Regions from separate parts of the Pararhizobium sp. LjRoot238 genome, predicted to be linked through region 3. Evidence: predicted binding sites of a transcription regulator. Region 3 holds the regulator's gene; each other region holds the start of a gene.
What was found. The regulator LexA, encoded in region 3, represses DNA repair genes until DNA is damaged. The targets are predictions, from matches to a motif close to TGTTCNNNNTGTGTTCNG.

Region 1 (5,847 bases), on a different contig from region 3:
ATTTAGGTGACGCGACTGCCGGAACTTCGGACGTCCGCTCCGATTTATCCGCAAGCCTGACTATGCTGGAGGACTTCGGTGCAAGCGAACCCGCAGAACAAGATGAAGGACTGGTTCCAGTCGCTGGAGGCAGTCCATCCCGTTGAGATGCTAGGACTTTGGAAAGGCGTCGGCATCCCTTCTGGACATCCTTTGGACGGCGTGCTGGAAAACCTTGGGTGGTTCGGCAAGCGTTTCCACGCCGACATGCGGGTGGACGCCTTGCTCTTCCAATGGCGGCCCGGACCGCTTGTAGCGATCGATCCCCGCTACGTCCCCATCAGGCTGGTGATCAAGGCGGCGCCGCTGGGACGAACGGGTCTTGCTCGGAACATGTTCTCGCACCTTCAGAAGGCATTCCGCGCAAAAGGTACGACAGCTTCGATAATGCTCCAAACATTCGAACAAGTCGCGAGCGCGGCAATGGTCTACGACAAACAGCCCATCGTGGACCATTTCCGGCGTGTGAGTGATGACGAACTGGTCGGGATGATGTGCGTGCACGACGACCCGCGCCGGTATTTCTTCAAGCTCCGGCGAGTTTCATCTGGTAACCATGCACTGGAAGGCGTCCAAACCTGACGATCCAGAGACGCTCAGGGGAAGTCGATGGCGAACCCGAATAGACGGAGCCAAAGGCAGACAGGGCTCCGTACTATTCCGGTTCAGACCGATAGTCGGCCCGGATCACGGAAAGCGGGTTCTCGGCCTGGTGTAGGATTTCCGCAAACAATCCTAACCAGCACCCTCAACACCGAAATTTCAGCTAAACCATCATCAGGACCATCAAGAAATGACCGCCTCGCCTTCCTTTCTCGGCTTTCCCGATCGCCTCGCCGATGGCCACATGCCCCGTGCGGTCATCTTCGGAGCAGGTCACGGCAGCACCTATCCCGGCAAGGACAGCAGTGGCTATGCCTTTGCCGCCGACGCCATCCGCGTTGCGAGCCAGGACGACGCCGCGCTCGTCGAACACTGGGATTTCGATCTCGGCGGCCCGCTGTTCGACGGCAAGCCGGTCTCATGCATCGACGCCGGCGACATCCCGACCACCATGCATGACAATGCCGGCAACCGGGCCTGGATCGACGCGAAGACGCGCGAGGTCCTGGCATTGCCGGCTGTACCAATCCTGCTCGGCGGCGACTGTTCCGTGACTATTCCCTTCCTCGCCGGCTTTGCGGATCACGGACCGGTTTGGATCCTGCAGATCGACGCCCATATCGACTGGCGCGACGAGGTGCATGGCGAACGCTACGGCTATTCGAGCCCGATGCGCCGGGCGAGCGAGATGGCGCATGTCGCCGGCATCGTGCAGGTCGGCCTCCGTAGCGTCGGCAGCGCGCGCCTCACCGACATCGAAGCGGCGCGGCACTATGGCAGCCGCTTCGTGACCGCCCGCGAGGTTCACGCCCAGGGCGTCGAAGCCGCACTCCGGCATATTCCGGAAGGAGCACGGATCGTCGTCACCCTCGACTGCGACGGCCTCGATCCCGGCATCATGCCGGGCGTGGCGGCGCGTACGCCCGGCGGCCTCACCTACACGCAGGTGATCGACCTGATCGCGGGCCTCGGTAGGCGGGCCAGGATCGCCGGATTCGACCTTGTCGAGCTCTATCCTCCCGCCGATATTGACGGCCTGTCGGCCCTGACCGCCGCGCGCTTTCTCGCCAATGTGATCGGCACCATCGTCCGGCAGGTTTGAAACCCGGCTTCCTCTCCTAGCATGATGGCCCGACAAGGTTCTATCCGCTGCCGAGAGGATACTTTCAACCTTCTTCGCCGAGAACCGGCCGCCGGGGCGAGAAGGACCTCCATTCCGATGTCGGAACAGCGGTGAATGAGAAGTCCCGCGCGACGGACCGGCATCGACGGCGCTAGCGTCTCAGTGCGGGCGGGGCACGAGCCCGCCCGTCTCCGGGAAAATGTTCCCCGGAAGGATGCCGAATCACTCGCTCAACGCTAGAAGATGGACAAGACCAACCGGGACACCGCCTTGAAGACCATCGCCATTGATTTCGAAACCGCCAACGAGCAGCGTGGCAGCGCCTGTTCTGTCGGTCTGGCCTGGATCGAGGATGGCCGGGTCGCGCGGGTCGAGGAGCGGCTGATCCGTCCCAAGAACATGCGCTTTTCATCCTTCAACATTGCCATCCACGGCATCTGCCCGGAGCATGTAGAGGATGCCGGTGAGTTTCCCGAGGTGATGGATGAGTTCGCCGAGGACTTTCGCGGCGCCACCATGATCGCCCACAATGCTGCCTTCGATTTCAGCGTCTGGCGCTCCTGTCTCGATCTCTACCGTTTGAGTTACCCCGAACTGTCCTATCTCTGCTCGGTGAAGATGGCGCAAAGGGTCTGGCCGGATCTCGGATCACACAAGCTTAACATCTTGGCCAGTCATCTCGGCCTGAGCTTCAAGCATCACAATGCCGCCGAGGACGCAGCAATCTGTGCAGAGGCAGCGATCGCGATGGCCCGGTCTCTTCGCCTTTTGCATGTCCGCGACATTCCGGTAGTGATCGGCATGAGGGCCGGCCGCCTGTTTTCCGGGGGCTACGACGCCTGCACCTGCCGAAAGAAATGACAGGTGTGGCTGGGTGTCGAACACCAGGTCCTTTCCAACACCCCAAAGACCTGATAGTTCTCGATTTGTTCTGCAGGCCGTTCGGAGGCGCGTGCGCTCCTTCTGAGCAAAACTATAGATGCCAGAGGTGTTGGGGGAATGGGAGTGACATCGACATATCTCGAGAAACTGAACGAGCCGCAGCGCAGTGCTGTCGTACACGGGGTGACGCAAGTCGGTAGCCACATCGGGCCCCCTCTCCTGATCATTGCGGGTGCCGGTTCGGGAAAGACCAATACGCTGGCGCACCGCGCGGCCCACCTTATCGTCAATGGTGCCGATCCTCGTCGCATCCTGCTGATGACGTTCTCCCGTCGGGCAGCGGCCGAACTGTCGCGAAGGGTCGAGCGCATCTGTCGCCAGGTTCTGAGAGCGAACGCCGCAGTCATGACCGATGCGCTGGCCTGGGCTGGTACGTTCCATGGAATCGGAGCGCGTCTGCTTCGGATCTATGCCGAGCAGATCGGGCTCAATGTCGACTTCACCATCCACGACCGCGAAGACTCTGCCGACCTGATGAATCTGTCCCGTCACGAACTCGGGTTCTCGAAGACTGACACCCGGTTTCCGACGAAAGGAACCTGCCTTTCCATCTACTCGCGGACGGTGAACTCCGAAACTCCACTCCAGGAGGTGCTTCGCAAGCAATACCCTTGGGTCGCCGGATGGGAAGAGGAGTTGAAGCGGCTTTTTGCGGCCTATGTGGACGCCAAACAAGCGCAGAGCGTCCTGGACTACGACGACCTGCTACTCTACTGGGCACAGATGGTCAGCGACCCCGAGCTCGCTGAGGACATCGGCAACCGCTTCGACCACGTGATGGTGGATGAATATCAGGACACCAATCGCCTCCAGTCCTCGGTTCTGTTGGCCTTGAAGCCGGGTGGCCGCGGCCTGACGGTCGTCGGCGATGATGCGCAGTCCATCTATTCATTCCGTGCCGCCACCGTTCGAAACATCCTCGATTTCCCGAAGGAGTTCAGTCCAGCCGCGGAGGTCATCACCCTGGATCGCAACTATCGTTCAACCCAGCCGATTCTTGCCGCGGCCAATGGCGTTATCGACCTGGCACGCGAGCGGTTCACCAAAAACCTCTGGACCGACAGAGAGTCGGCGGAGCGACCGAAGCTGTTGACAGTAAAGGATGAGAACGACCAGGCGAACTACATCGTCGAACAAGTGCTGGAGAACCGCGAAGCCGGCATGACGCTCAAGCAGCAGGCTGTCCTCTTCCGCGCATCCAGCCATAGCGGCCCGCTGGAAGTGGAGCTGACACGCCGAAACATCCCATTCGTCAAATTCGGTGGCCTCAAGTTCCTGGACAGTGCCCATGTGAAGGACATGCTGGCAATTCTGCGGTTCGCTCAGAACCCGCGGGACCGCGTCGCCGGCTTCCGGCTGCTACAGTTTCTCCCCGGCGTCGGATCCCAGACGGCCGCCAGGATTCTCGATGCGATTGCCGCGAACCCGGAGCCGTTGTTTGCGCTACTGGAAATTCCAGCACCACCGCGCGCTGGCGACGATTGGCCGTCTTTGGCGAAGCTTCTTGTGGGTCTAGGAAAGGCGGATGCCGGCTGGCCCGCCGAAATGACCCAGGCGCGCGCGTGGTACGAACCCTATCTTGACCGTATCCATGAAGATGCTGAGACACGAAAAGCGGACCTGCTTCAGCTTGAGCAGATTGCGGCGGGATATCCGAGCCGGGAGCGTTTTCTCACCGAGTTGACGTTGGATCCGCCGGACGCCACGAGTGATCAGGCAGGCGTGCCGCTCCTCGATGAGGACTACCTCATTCTTTCCACTATCCATTCCGCCAAGGGGCAGGAATGGCGGTCGGTTTTTATACTAAACGTCATCGACGGATGCATCCCCTCCGATCTCGGAACCGGCACCACGGATGACATCGAGGAAGAGCGCCGGTTGCTCTACGTCGGCATGACGCGGGCGAAAGACAGCCTGACGCTGATCACGCCGCAACGGTTCTTCACGGGTGGCCAGAACGCGCAGGGTGACCGACATGTCTACGCGTCGCGAACCCGCTTCATTCCAGCGACACTTCTTCAGTTCTTCGAAACGGCAACATGGCCCATTGTGAGCGCGGCCGCCTCCGAACGGAGTGCCCGACAGATCCGTATCGATGTCGCCGCAAGGATGCGGACGATGTGGAAATAGTCCGATGGCCGGTGTCGCACAGGCATGGCTAAATGCTTCGTAAAAAGTCGATTTCCAAGGTAGATCCAAAAGATTTTATCGATCTGGTTGCGCCGACTCAGGAGGTGGCAGACGCCGGCGGCGAAGGATTCCTTCCACAGCTCACGCTGCGGATGCGTGCCCGTCTGCAGGGATTTCCCGATTGGTGGGATTTCGCCGGAGGCAAGGACTCAACAGCTCGACAGGTCGGCAATGCAGTCCCACCGGCCATCGGTCAGGCAATCGGCCTCGCGGTTCGTTCGGCACTCGCAGGAGAACGCTACGACTACTCAAGAATGCTCGAGGCGTCCCGATACCAGCGGCCCGACCCACAGGTTCGCGCATTTGTGTCGGACGCGCCGTCGCTTGAGCCAGATCTCCGCGGTAAAAGATTCGACGCACCGCTACCCTCTTGGCCGAAGAATGAGTTGGATTGCGCTGCTTGTCATCCGCAGGTGACGCAAACTTATAAGTCCAACTCGGCATAGAAAGGCACTGGATCGCGTCACAGCCAAGTCGTGTTTCAACTCGAAAACTCGTTAGCATTCCGTCCGCTTGGTCCCATATGACCGCCGATTGCTCAAGGTAGAGCAACGGACTGGGTTATCCTCAAACTGCGAGCCCCGTCCGAATTGCGTACGCAAACGCAGTGCTCTGTGAATAATTCACCGCCCGACTGCAGAGCTCATTGACACCCTTAAAGATTGCGCTACTAAGGATTGCAGTCTACCGCTAATTTAGGAAACGGCCCCTCCTCATAGACGTTGCAGTAGTGATAAAGTCAAAGTACGTAGTTGAAGCATATGAAAAACGACAACACTCCGCTATTTCTTAGGATGGCAGACGACATAGAGGATAGACGATTCAAAAGGCTCTACCAATTATACTTTAACTACTTCGGCTTGACATTCTACGCGGTGTACGGTGCTTCGCTACTTCTACCAAGATTTGTTTTTGACATTAATTCAGCTTCAAATATTATGTCATTCATA
Region 2 (5,847 bases), 2.6 Mb from region 3:
ACGATCGCGCCTGCACCGATTTGCACACCCGGCATGATCGCTGCGTCGTGGCCAATCCATACATCGTGACCGACAACTGTATCCCTCACTGGCAGGTCTTTGTAGCCGAAGGTCTCGGGTTTGAAGATGCGGAATGGATAGGTGCTGAAGCCTGTCATCGGATGATTGGCTGAACTTGTGATAAAGTAACTTCCCCGAGCGATCTGGACAAATTTACCGATTACTAGGCGCTCGCGGACGCTATGACCCAGATAGGGTGCGAGTATTTTGGCAGTGTCCTCCGGTTTCCCAGAGTGAGTGTAATAGCTGTATTCGCCGATCTCCATGCGCGGATGGTCAATAACGTTCTTCAGATAGACCGTGTCGCTATAAAGCGTGCCGTCCGGCAGAGTGATTGGATGAGTTGCATTCGCATCGAGAAGAGGCATGAAGAACACTTTTCAGAAGAAGGCCAGCGCAATTACACGGCCGAAGCTAGTCCGGAAGAGCGATGGAATCCATCGCGCTACCCAAACGCTTTCATCAATAATTTGAATGGCGATACTCTCAACGCTTTTCGGGTAGCATCTGCGATGACCGCTCATGGCGCAAAGCCGCCGCCTGCACCACCTCGAAACGGCTGATGGCATTCGCTTCAAAATCCCCAAAAATTTTCCCCGTCCATCCCCGCCTTTTGCACCCGTGCCATACTCCCTTTCGTCCCGCCATCGGATACACCGGAAAGCGTTGCCGGCGAGGCGGGGCCGGTGCCTTCGGTCTGTGTTTGAAACGCAGGCGCGGCCGCGGGGGCCTGCAGAAAATGGTTTCCCTCTCGCTTGAAAAAGAGCGGGGCGTGCCTGTGAGGCACACATGAGGACCGGCGACTGGTATGTCGGAAGACAGGCCTTTCGTGGCGCGGCGGAAATTCCGCGAGCGCCACCCTGGTAAAGGTGCCGACCATCCGCGCAGAGAAACCGCAGTTGCAGGCAAAAACCACCGAGACGGGGCACGTCGCGTGTCACCTACACTTAACTACCTGAGGCACCCGACGTGCCCCGGCCGATCCCGCCTGGCCCTTGAGGCCGGCGAACCGAAAATGACTAGGCCACGGGCGAAAGCCGCCGCGTGAAGGCCTCGCCGCGCCAAGTGGGGAAGTCGACAGAAATCTGTAGGCTTCCGCAGACGCGATTTGATATAGACAGGCCTGTTCTACAACGACGCCCACGATCAACAGGAAACGACCCATGGCGAAGATCATCAATGTCGCGATCCAGATGGATCACGTGTCTGGCATCAACATCGCGGGTGACAGTACCTTCGCCATGGGCCTCGAGGCGCAGGCGCGCGGCTACAAGCTGTTCCATTATACGCCGAACCAGCTTTCGCTGCGCGACGGCCAGATCTTCGCCACCGTCCAGCCGATGACGCTGCGCGACGTCAAGGGTGACCACTATACGCTTGATGACGCCGAACGCATCGACCTGTCGACCATGGACGTGGTGCTTTTGCGCCAGGACCCGCCCTTCGACATGGCCTACATCACCTCGACGCACCTGCTCGAGCGCGTCCACCCGAAGACCTTGGTGGTCAACGATCCGGCCTGGGTGCGCAACTCGCCGGAAAAGATCTTCGTCACCGAATTCCCCGACCTGATGCCGAGGACGCTGATCACCCGTGATCCGGCCGAGATCGCCAGCTTCCGCGCCGAGATGGGCGATATCATCCTCAAACCCCTCTACGGCAATGGCGGCGCCGGCGTGTTTCATTCGACAAGGGACGACCGCAACCTCTCGTCGCTTCTGGAAATGTTCGGCCAGATGTTCCGCGAGCCCTTTATCGCGCAGGAATATCTGCCGGCCGTGCGCAAGGGCGACAAGCGCATCATCCTCGTCGACGGCGAGCCGGTCGGCGCCATCAACCGCGTTCCGGCCGACCACGACGCCCGCTCCAACATGCATGCCGGCGGCAAGCCGGAGCCGACCGAACTGACGACGCGGGAAAAGGAAATCTGCGCCCGCATCGGGCCTGCTCTGCGCGAGCGCGGCTTCCTGCTGGTCGGCATCGACGTGATCGGCGACGTCATGACCGAGATCAACGTCACGTCGCCCACCGGCCTTCGCGAAGTGAAGAAATTCGGCGGCGCCGATATCGCCGCCTTGCTCTGGGACGCGATCGAGCGCAAGCGCGCCTGACACAGCAGATCCAACCGAGGCGTTCACCTGCCTCGGTTGCGCATGGATACAACCCGATTTCATCCCACGGATGTTCACGGTTGTTCCGCTTCGTTCGCGAAATACAACCTGACTCAACCTCGCCGATTATCGCCGTCGAGTATGTTCGATAATTGTTCTTGTTTTATTCCGTTATTCGTGCAAGATTTTCCACCACAACCGGCGAAGGTTGTGGTGGCAGGGATTGAGCCTGCCTCGCGGCAAGAGGGGCAATCATGGTCGCGCGTGTCAGTACGGTTGCATTTCAGGGCATCGAAGGCGTGCCGGTCGACGTTCAGGTCATGGTCGCGCCTGGAAAAGTTGGCATGCAGATCGTCGGGCTTCCCGACAAGGCAGTGGCCGAAAGCCGGGAGCGGGTCCAGGCGGCACTGCATGCCTCGGGGCTATCGCTGCCCGCCAAGAAAGTCACCATCAATCTCGCGCCGGCTGACCTGCCAAAGGAAGGCAGCCACTTCGATCTTCCCATCGCGCTCGGCCTGATGGCGGCGCTTGGCGCCATTCCCGCGGATGCGCTTGGCGGCTACGTCGTCATCGGTGAACTCAATCTCGACGGCACGATCGCCGCCGTCGCCGGCGCGCTCCCCGCCGCGATCGGCGCCAACAGTCTCGGCAAGGGGCTGATCTGCCCGTTCGACAGCGGCGCGGAAGCCGCCTGGGCCGGTAGCGAAATCGATATCCTGGCGCCGCGCAGCCTGATCTCGCTCGCCAATCATTTTCGCGGAATCCAGGTCTTGTCGCGGCCGGAGCCTGCGGTGCGTGCCAGCGCCGCCAACATGCCGGATCTCGCCGACATCAAGGGCCAGGAAAGCGCCAAGCGGGCGTTGGAGGTGGCCGCGGCCGGAAACCACAATCTCCTGATGGTCGGACCGCCCGGCTCGGGCAAGTCGATGCTTGCCGCCCGCCTGCCCTCCATCCTGCCGCCGCTCTCTCCCGCCGAGCTGCTCGAAGTCTCGATGATCCACTCGATCGCCGGGCAACTGCCGGGCGGCAAGCTGTCGGACCGCCGCCCCTTCCGCACGCCGCACCATTCCGCCACCATGGCGGCGATGATCGGCGGTGGCCTGCGCGCCAGGCCCGGCGAAGCCTCGCTTGCCCACAACGGCGTGCTCTTCCTCGACGAATTTCCGGAGTTTACCCCGCAGGTGCTTGATGCGCTGCGCCAGCCGCTCGAAACCGCCGAATGCATCATTGCCCGCGCCAATCACCGCGTGACCTACCCCGCCGCAATCCAACTGGTGGCGGCGATGAACCCTTGCCGCTGCGGCATGGCGGGCGAACCCGGTCATACCTGCGCCCGCGGCCCACGTTGCGTCTCCGACTATCAGGGGCGCATTTCCGGGCCGTTGATGGACCGGATCGATATCCGCATCGATGTGCCCTCCGTCACCGCCGCCGACCTCATCCGCCCGGCGCCGGCCGAGCCGAGTGCCGTCGTCGCAAGACGCGTAGCCCGCGCCCGGGAAATCCAGGCGGATCGCTTCATCGCTTTCGGCATGCCGGAAATCCTCTCGAACGCGCGTTGTTCGACATCCATGATCGAGAAGATGGCCGAGCCGGATGCCGGCGGCCTGCAATTGCTGCGCGACGCTGCGGAAAAAATGAAATTTTCGGCGCGCGGCTACCACCGCGTCCTGAAAGTCGCCCGCACACTCGCCGACCTCGACGAAAAGCTGACGGTTGGGCGCATCCATCTGGCCGAGGCGATTTCCTACCGCATTGCCGGTGAACGCTTGACGGCCGCGGCATGAGCAGGCGTAAAAACCACCCTCATGCGGAGATGAGAGTGGTTTTTTTGGGGTTGGAAAACCGCGCGGGATCAGCCGACGAGGTGTTCGAACAGGACCGTCGACAGGTAGCGCTCGGCGAAGGACGGAATGATGACGACGATGTTCTTGCCTTCGTTTTCCGGGCGCTGGCCGATCCTGATCGCAGCCGCCAGCGCGGCACCGGAGGAGATGCCGACCGGCACGCCTTCGAGCTTCGCTACCTGCCGCGCCGTTTCCACGGCCTGGGCGCTGTTGACCGTGATGATCTCGTCGTAGATTTTCGTATCGAGGATGGCAGGCGCGAAGCCCGCGCCGATGCCCTGGATCTTGTGCGGGCCGGGAGCGCCACCGGAAAGGACGGGCGATTCCTCCGGCTCGACGGCGATAACCCTGATCGACGGTTTACGGCCCTTGAGCACCTGGCCGGCGCCGGTGATCGTGCCGCCGGTGCCGATACCGGAAACGAGGATGTCGATGCTGCCGTCGGTGTCGTTCCAGATTTCCTCGGCCGTCGTCTTGCGGTGGATTTCCGGGTTCGCCGGGTTTTCGAACTGCTGCGGAATGATCGCGTCAGGCAGGGTCGACGCCAGTTCTTCCGCCTTGGCGATGGCGCCCTTCATGCCCTTCGGGCCTTCCGTCAGCACCAGTTCGGCGCCGAGCAGCGCCAGCATCTTGCGGCGTTCGACCGACATGGTTTCCGGCATGGTGAGGATCAGCTTGTATCCCTTGGCGGCGGCGGCGAAGGCGAGCGCGATGCCGGTATTGCCCGACGTCGGCTCGACCAGCGTCGTCTTGCCGGGCGTGATCTTGCCCTGTGCTTCCAGCGATTCAATCATCGCAACGCCGATACGATCCTTGACCGAGGCGATCGGGTTGAAGAACTCCAGCTTCGCCAGAAGATTGGCCTTCACCCCGTTTTCCTTCGCCAGCTTGTCGAGGCGAACAATCGGTGTATCGCCGATGGTCTCGGTGATCGAGGAATAGATGCGGCCACGGCCGGGCTTGCGCTGATCTGACATGGTGTTCTCCCTTTTTGCCAAGTTGCAGGGACAATAGGATCAAACCAACCCGCTTGCCAGAGTACTATTCTCCAACCGCTTGATCCTCATTGGAAAAAACTGTTGCGGAACCGCCGGCTGCCGAATGATTATTTCAGGCTGCTCGCGTGGCGATATAGGCGGCGGTGGTGCCGAGAATACCGGCCGCGATCCGGTTCAGCGATTTCAGCGCACGGGGTTGTTTCAGAAGCAGCCGGGCGCGGGAGGCCAGCAGGATATAAGGGATCAGAACCGCCATCAGGACGAGGAAGGTCGAGCCGACAAGGGTGGCATACTCGTTGAGGCCGATCGCATGCACATCGATCAGCGTCGGCACCAGCGCCACATAGAACAGCATCGTCTTCGGGTTGCCGAGCGTGACCAGCAGTCCGGACAGAAAGGACAGGCCCACGCTTGCGCTTTTCTTCGCCTGGATATCCTGCGGCAGCAGCCCGGCGGTCCAGAGCTTGTAGGCGATATAGACGAGATAGAGGGCGCCGAGGATCTTGATGACCATGAAAGCGGCGGTGAAGGTCTGCGCCACGAAGGCAAGACCGAGGATGACGGCCGTCAGATAGATCAGGTCGCCGAGCACGAGACCGAGCCCCATGAAGAATGTTTCGCGAAAGCCTGAACCAAGCGCACGCGCGACGATCGCCGTCACGCCCGGACCGGGGATCGCCGCCGCGATGAAGAGGGCAGTGCAATAGGCGAAGAGGGTGGCGAGGCTCATTATCGGCTCCGGAGATTTGCGAGCGCGAACATTTAGCTGTTTTTTTTGAGCCGGGCAATCTGGCTGCATTGATCGAAGCGGCTGTTCCGGCTAATGCATTG
Region 3 (5,847 bases):
GAATCCGGCAGGCGGCTTTCCCCGGCCTTCGCGTAAAGCGTGATGAGGAGGGTTTCCTTCTCTTCGGTCAGCGACACTTTTTCGGTTGTCATTGTGATCCCGCGCCGTCAGAGCCGGCGCACCAAGCCCGTCGTCCCAGCGCAAATATCGTCGGACGACAGGACAGCGATCCCGCTGCAATGCGCGCGAAACTGCACCGAGAGTATAGGCGACAATGCGGTTGTGAACAGGGTCGAGGCGATTAAGGGCAGGCTGGCCGGTCTCGCATCATTGAAAATATGTAACGAAAAAGGGCTGCACCATCAAGTGCAGCCCTTTGAAACTGGCTCCCCGGGCCGGATTCGAACCGGCGACCTGTCGATTAACAGTCGAATGCTCTACCGCTGAGCTACCAGGGATCATCTGCGCGCTGCAGAAGTGAGGCTGCTAATACAAATGCTTTTCCGATTTGCCAAGCGGTTTTTCAAAAAAAGTGCACAATCTTGTCTGACTGTGGAGAACTCCCCATCTGGAGAGAGCGTGCCCGCGCGAAGCGGGAGCAATTGAAATCCCTCTCCGATGGACTGCATCGAGAGTTCGACAGGTGAGTTTATGGCAGAACCGCAGAAAACGAAAAAATTCGGTATCGATGCGAGCACGCATGAACTCATTCTCGGGTCGTGGCGCCTGCGCCTGCCTCAATCGCGGGCCTTGCGCATTGCCCTTGGCGCCGTGCTGCTCTTTGGCGGCATCCTGGGTTTTCTGCCGGTTTTGGGATTCTGGATGGTGCCCCTGGGCCTGATCGTGCTGTCGCATGACCTCGCCTTCGTCCGGCGCCAGCGCCGCAGACTTTCCGTCTGGTGGGCGCGCAAGCGGCAGACGTCGTAAATCCGGTGCCAATCTGCAAAGGCGCGCCGGGGCCGGAAGGCCTTCAACCATGACGTGGCAGGATGGCTTTCCTAGCCGCCGGAACCGGTTTGCGGGGTCGGATCCTTGTCGGTCGGGGCTGGTTGCATCTGTTTGCCTGTCGCCGGCGTATTGTTGACGGTACCCTGATCGGCCGGGGCCGCATCCTTGGCCGCAGGCGTCGTTTCCTGAACCTGCGTTGCGGCATCATTGCCGGTGCTTTCGCCGAACATCTCGGCGCCCGCCAAGGCAATGAGGGCAAGCACGAGGCTGCCGATCAGAACCATTAATACCGGGCGGCCCAGCAACCCCTGCCACGCCTCGACCGCGCTGACCTTCACGGTCCGGTTCGTGTCTTCGGTCGAAACCTTGTTGCCGCGTTCATCGGCATGGCCTGCCATTTCAGCCTCCTCGCAACGGCGCCAGACCGTGCCGCTCCAATGGGTTCAACATGGGCGGAAAACGGACGGACGGTTGCAAATGTTCCTTGGCGGCGTGCTGAATGCCGGTTTTCGGCGCGGCATGCCAAAAAATTCGCGCTTTGAAAAAGTTCAACGAATTTTAGGGGCTTGCGGAACACATATGGAACATATAGTGTTCGTTCTTGATTTGTTTCTCGATTCCGGAGTGATCTTTCATGCTGACCCGCAAGCAACAGGAACTGCTTCTGTTCATTCACGAAAGAATGAAGGAATCGGGCGTGCCGCCGTCCTTCGACGAGATGAAGGATGCGCTGGACCTCGCTTCCAAGTCCGGCATTCATCGGCTGATCATGGCGCTCGAGGAGCGCGGCTTCATCCGGCGTCTGCCCAACCGGGCTCGCGCGCTTGAAGTTATCAAGCTGCCGGAGGCCTATTCCATGAGCCTCCAGCCCAAGCGCGGCTTTTCGCCGAGCGTCATCCAGGGCAGCCGCGGCGCTCCGCCGGCGCCGACCGCTGCCAAACCCGCAGCGGCCAACAATGAGAACAGTTCTGTCTCCATCCCCGTCATGGGGCGAATCGCGGCCGGTGTGCCGATCTCGGCGATCCAGAACAATACGCACGATATTTCCGTGCCGCACGAGATGGTCGGGGCCGGCGAACATTATGCGCTGGAAGTGCGCGGCGACTCGATGATCGAGGCCGGCATTCTCGATGGCGACACCGTCATCATCCGCAATACCAACAGCGCCAACCCCGGAGAGATTGTCGTCGCCCTTGTGGACGATGAGGAGGCGACTCTGAAGCGGTTTCGCCGCAAGGGCGCATCGATCGCGCTCGAGGCTGCCAACCCTGCCTATGAGACCCGGATTTTCGGCCCCGACCGGGTGAAGATTCAAGGCAAACTGGTGGGTCTGATCCGACGTTACCATTAAGCGGCAGGCCGAATACGAACGCCAGCGGATGCAGACGGCTGATTTTCTTTGGAAATTGACGGTAGCGGCGGCGTGACAATGAGCGCTGGCGGACTGGCGCATCCAGCAATGCGCGGCATTTCCTGACGAAGCGAAGCGGCAACGGATGGGAGACTGGTTTCGCCCATGAGAAAAAACTGGAATTCGGTCAAGGCGTCTTGCACTGGATCGGAAATCGGTCTAAACGCCCGTCACGATTAAGTGATGATCGTTACGAGGCCTCGTGGCGGAGTGGTGACGCAGAGGACTGCAAATCCTTGTACCCCGGTTCAATTCCGGGCGAGGCCTCCAAAATTTTCCACAATATTCGCAATTGGATAGGGTCGCCGCTTCAACTATGTTGGCAGCCTTGTTGCATCACGCCGCCATGAACGGATATTGGCGTGATGTTCTCGCCGGCCAGCGGCCGACGACGCGCCTCTCGCCGCGTTGAACGAACAATTCCGACGTTTCGCGAAAACCGGCAAAGGTGCGTTCCATATGCGCCACGGGGCGACGCGGCCGCCGGAGACGATGCAATCCTGTGGAGATAAGCCACGCCGTTCGCAAAACCGAATCAATGGCGACGAAGCGAGGGAGAGCCTCGCTGCGGAATGCGGCCGGTCGTCAATGATAGTAGAAGCATTCGCAATCGGCCTTGCTGTCGTCCGGCGCATTCCAGACGCGGACTGCCAATTTCTTGGCCGCACCGGTCTCATCCAGCCTCAGGCCCAACAGTGACACGGCCGCGAGTTTTGCATTGACCGCATCGATCTCGATCGTCGAGCCGACTTGATGAACGCCCTGTTTTGGCGTCCAGGTGAAAAACTGCACGCTGTAATGCATGGCGTTCTCCTTCACCGCGGATGGGTCAAATCCCAGTCCAAAGACTGCACTGGCGATCCGATAGGCAAACAGAGCCGGGTCGCAACAACCGGTGTGGTCTGCCTCCATGCGGAACCTAGCACAATTTGGCGATCGAGTGAATCGTTATCGCGTGATTCCCGTCAGAAAGTGCCGCTCCGGCTTTCAAAATTCGCGCTGGCCCGACCACCAGCGCGCGGGGTTGGTTCCCGCGGTGACAGCGCCCTATTGTTCAATCTGAAATGCTGTGTTCACTGAACGTCGTCTTCTAAAATTGAACGCCCGGTGCGATATTGTCTTCAGAAAATCTGGATTTGAGATGACTGTGATGAAAAAGAGAGAACCACTGTTTCGTATCGGGGATTTCGCCATTTGGTCGGCCATTTTGGCGAGCGTGGTGGGATACCAGCTTTGGGCGCAGACCAATACACCGGCCCTGACGACGGTCATCGCAATCACCGATAAAGTCACCGGCTGAGCGCTCCTAGTAAGCCGCGGCAATCTAGACTTCCACGTAATGCCTCCCAAGGCTCAACTACTTGGAAAACGCATTCATCCAAACGCCAATACCTGTCACGACGATTGTAATGCCAACAGCTTCTGACAATTCCATACAATTCCCTCCTTGCGCGCCGGCGGATTTAGGCACGAGTAGGCTAGCGCGGTAATGCTAATTGCGATCAAAGACGCCAAACGGAACCCCAATGCAAAAATGCTCGAGGAGGCAAGCCGGAATCGCCAGTAATGATTTGATTTATTTGACTTTTTTGGTGAGCGCGCAGGGATTAGAACCCTGGACATACTGATTAAAAGTTTGTTTCTTCCGTCAATCATGAAGGTGAACAAATTCTGCAGCCGTCCGTGTTACCAGGCCGCCCGCAAAGACCAGCGTCACCTCCGGCAATGCGAATGCTGCGGGTCGTCGTTCGTTACGAAGGTGTCAACTTCGAGATACGGCAGCAAGGCGTGTATCTCGAAGATGCACTACTACTGCAAGAAGGCAGCCGTCATCCTGACGTTCCCCACGCTCTCGCCGGCGGTGTTTGATCAGGAGTTCGCGATCGCGGCGTGAACCGGAATGTCCACATCAATAGTTATCTGCATTTTGAATGAACAACTCGATTTCTTCGAGAGTCATGGCTTCATCTGCATCGGCTGCGGAGCTCACCACGATTTTAGACACGTCCAATGCAGCAATCAGGTCTTTGCTTGCGATCCAACTGTTTTCCCAGAGTTTCGCTGACTTTCCGTTCACGATCTCGCATATTGGTTCGGAGCTTACGAATTCAATGCCAACAGACTTTGGTTTTGTCACCCGCTGCAGCCATATCTCGAGATATCCATTGTGAGGCACTCTCGCCATCTTTCTGTGCACGCCTGCCCAGAGTATCTCTTTTTCAGCTTTTGGAGCTAGTGATATCAGGTTGCTGAGAATGCCGGCGATCGCAGGAAAGGTGGATGGAGACACCATCGCAATATCTGTTGCAATTGCCACCTGCACGTCGAGATCGCCGGGATTTAGTTTCTGGCCCGCAACTTTTTTATGAAGACCTCCGACAAGCTTGCGAAGAGCGCCGCTATTTGGAAAACGGCGCCCAAACGCATGGAGCCTTAAAAGTTGTTTTTGGATTGTGGCGGCATTAGCAGTGCCCAAATCTTGCAACTCGATACCAGCCAATTTGTCTTCTTTGACTGAGCCGGCAACGACGTTTGTATTCGAGACTGTTTTCCCGACGTTCAGCTTCATACCAACTGACCGCAGCTTGTCGCTTACTACCTTGAGTATTTGCTCGCATTTTTCATCACTATTCGCGAAAATCCGGAAATCATCTCGATATCTCAAAATTTTAAAGTCGGCCGACTTAGTCAAGACAAGTGAAATTTGTTGGTCTACATAGCCTAAGACAAGCTCGGCAAGAAAGTCCATAAGACTAGAGCCTTGTGGAATGCCATTTGTCTGGCCATACCGGCCCGCCTGAACATGATTGTCGATTTTATTGCCAAGAACCGTTCCTTTGCCTTTCTCTTTTTTTGCGATTTCAAGTCCATGCAAAGCCCAACAGATACTGTGTGTGTAGAGCGATCCATAACAATCGGCGACATCCGTATGCATGATATGACTAAATTCAAGAGAATGGACGATAGATCGTTGTTCAACGCGTTGCCACCAGCTGGATATTTGAGTGGCGTTGTCAGATTGTTCGTCAACCGACAGGACTGGAGCGCTGCAACACTCGACAACGCCTTGCTCAAATTCCTTAAACTTAGAGACAATATGCTGCCAATTGCCTGGCTCGCAAATCAGATTGACCAATGACACATATATAGCCGGATGAATCAGTTCGAGCGGGCGCCAAGCGAATCTGCCGTCCTTATTTGAGATCAAGCTGTAGTTTACGTCTGGAAGATTCGCGGGGTTCTCGCTTTTGAATGCGGAAAAGTTGCCGCCTTTTAAAACCGCTTCAACGCCGTTTAGGATCGGTTCGAAATTCAGGTAGTCGGGGAAGTCTCCGCTGAAGTAGCTGCTACCTTTGAGAAGATGTTTTCTCGCTTCATCCGGTGTTAGGACGCTCCGAACAATAACTGAATCGTCATTTGTCGAGGGTGCGTCTGATTGACTCATGTGCGGGGGATTCCCGGCCGGATCAGATAGACGTATGTCGATGGCATGATCGACGAGGATGGCATCAGATACCGCTGGGAGACAGTGGGGCGCAAGCTCGATG

Region 1: ACSQ3F_RS22530 (ATP-dependent helicase) is a predicted target of LexA. The motif match lies at 2,682-2,699, and genes of this name have one in related genera.
Region 2: ACSQ3F_RS04615 (YifB family Mg chelatase-like AAA ATPase) is a predicted target of LexA. The motif match lies at 2,314-2,331, and genes of this name have one in related genera.

What each region holds. Positions count from the first base shown of each region.
Region 1 covers NZ_CAXUPP020000002.1:296,310-302,156, reverse strand. The annotation lists gene ACSQ3F_RS22545 (GXWXG domain-containing protein) at 103-621, shown strand; gene ACSQ3F_RS22540 (agmatinase) at 833-1,744, shown strand; gene ACSQ3F_RS22535 (3'-5' exonuclease) at 2,036-2,626, shown strand; gene ACSQ3F_RS22530 (ATP-dependent helicase) at 2,765-4,837, shown strand; gene ACSQ3F_RS22525 (DNA cytosine methyltransferase) at 4,870-5,343, shown strand.
Region 2 covers NZ_CAXUPP020000001.1:907,192-913,038, forward strand. The annotation lists gene ACSQ3F_RS04605 (CatB-related O-acetyltransferase) at 1-428, opposite strand, end outside; gene gshB (glutathione synthase) at 1,224-2,171, shown strand; gene ACSQ3F_RS04615 (YifB family Mg chelatase-like AAA ATPase) at 2,426-3,958, shown strand; gene cysK (cysteine synthase A) at 4,027-4,995, opposite strand; gene ACSQ3F_RS04625 (LysE family translocator) at 5,129-5,746, opposite strand.
Region 3 covers NZ_CAXUPP020000001.1:3,464,632-3,470,478, forward strand. The annotation lists gene ACSQ3F_RS16845 (class I SAM-dependent methyltransferase) at 1-92, opposite strand, end outside; tRNA gene ACSQ3F_RS16850 (tRNA-Asn) at 324-398, opposite strand; gene ACSQ3F_RS16855 (hypothetical protein) at 592-867, shown strand; gene ACSQ3F_RS16860 (hypothetical protein) at 939-1,286, opposite strand; gene lexA (transcriptional repressor LexA) at 1,523-2,239, shown strand; tRNA gene ACSQ3F_RS16870 (tRNA-Cys) at 2,496-2,569, shown strand; gene ACSQ3F_RS16875 (hypothetical protein) at 2,885-3,103, opposite strand; gene ACSQ3F_RS16880 (hypothetical protein) at 3,441-3,599, shown strand; gene ACSQ3F_RS16885 (hypothetical protein) at 4,059-4,193, shown strand; gene ACSQ3F_RS16890 (RNA-directed DNA polymerase) at 4,209-5,744, opposite strand; gene ACSQ3F_RS16895 (ISAzo13 family transposase) at 5,790-5,847, shown strand, end outside.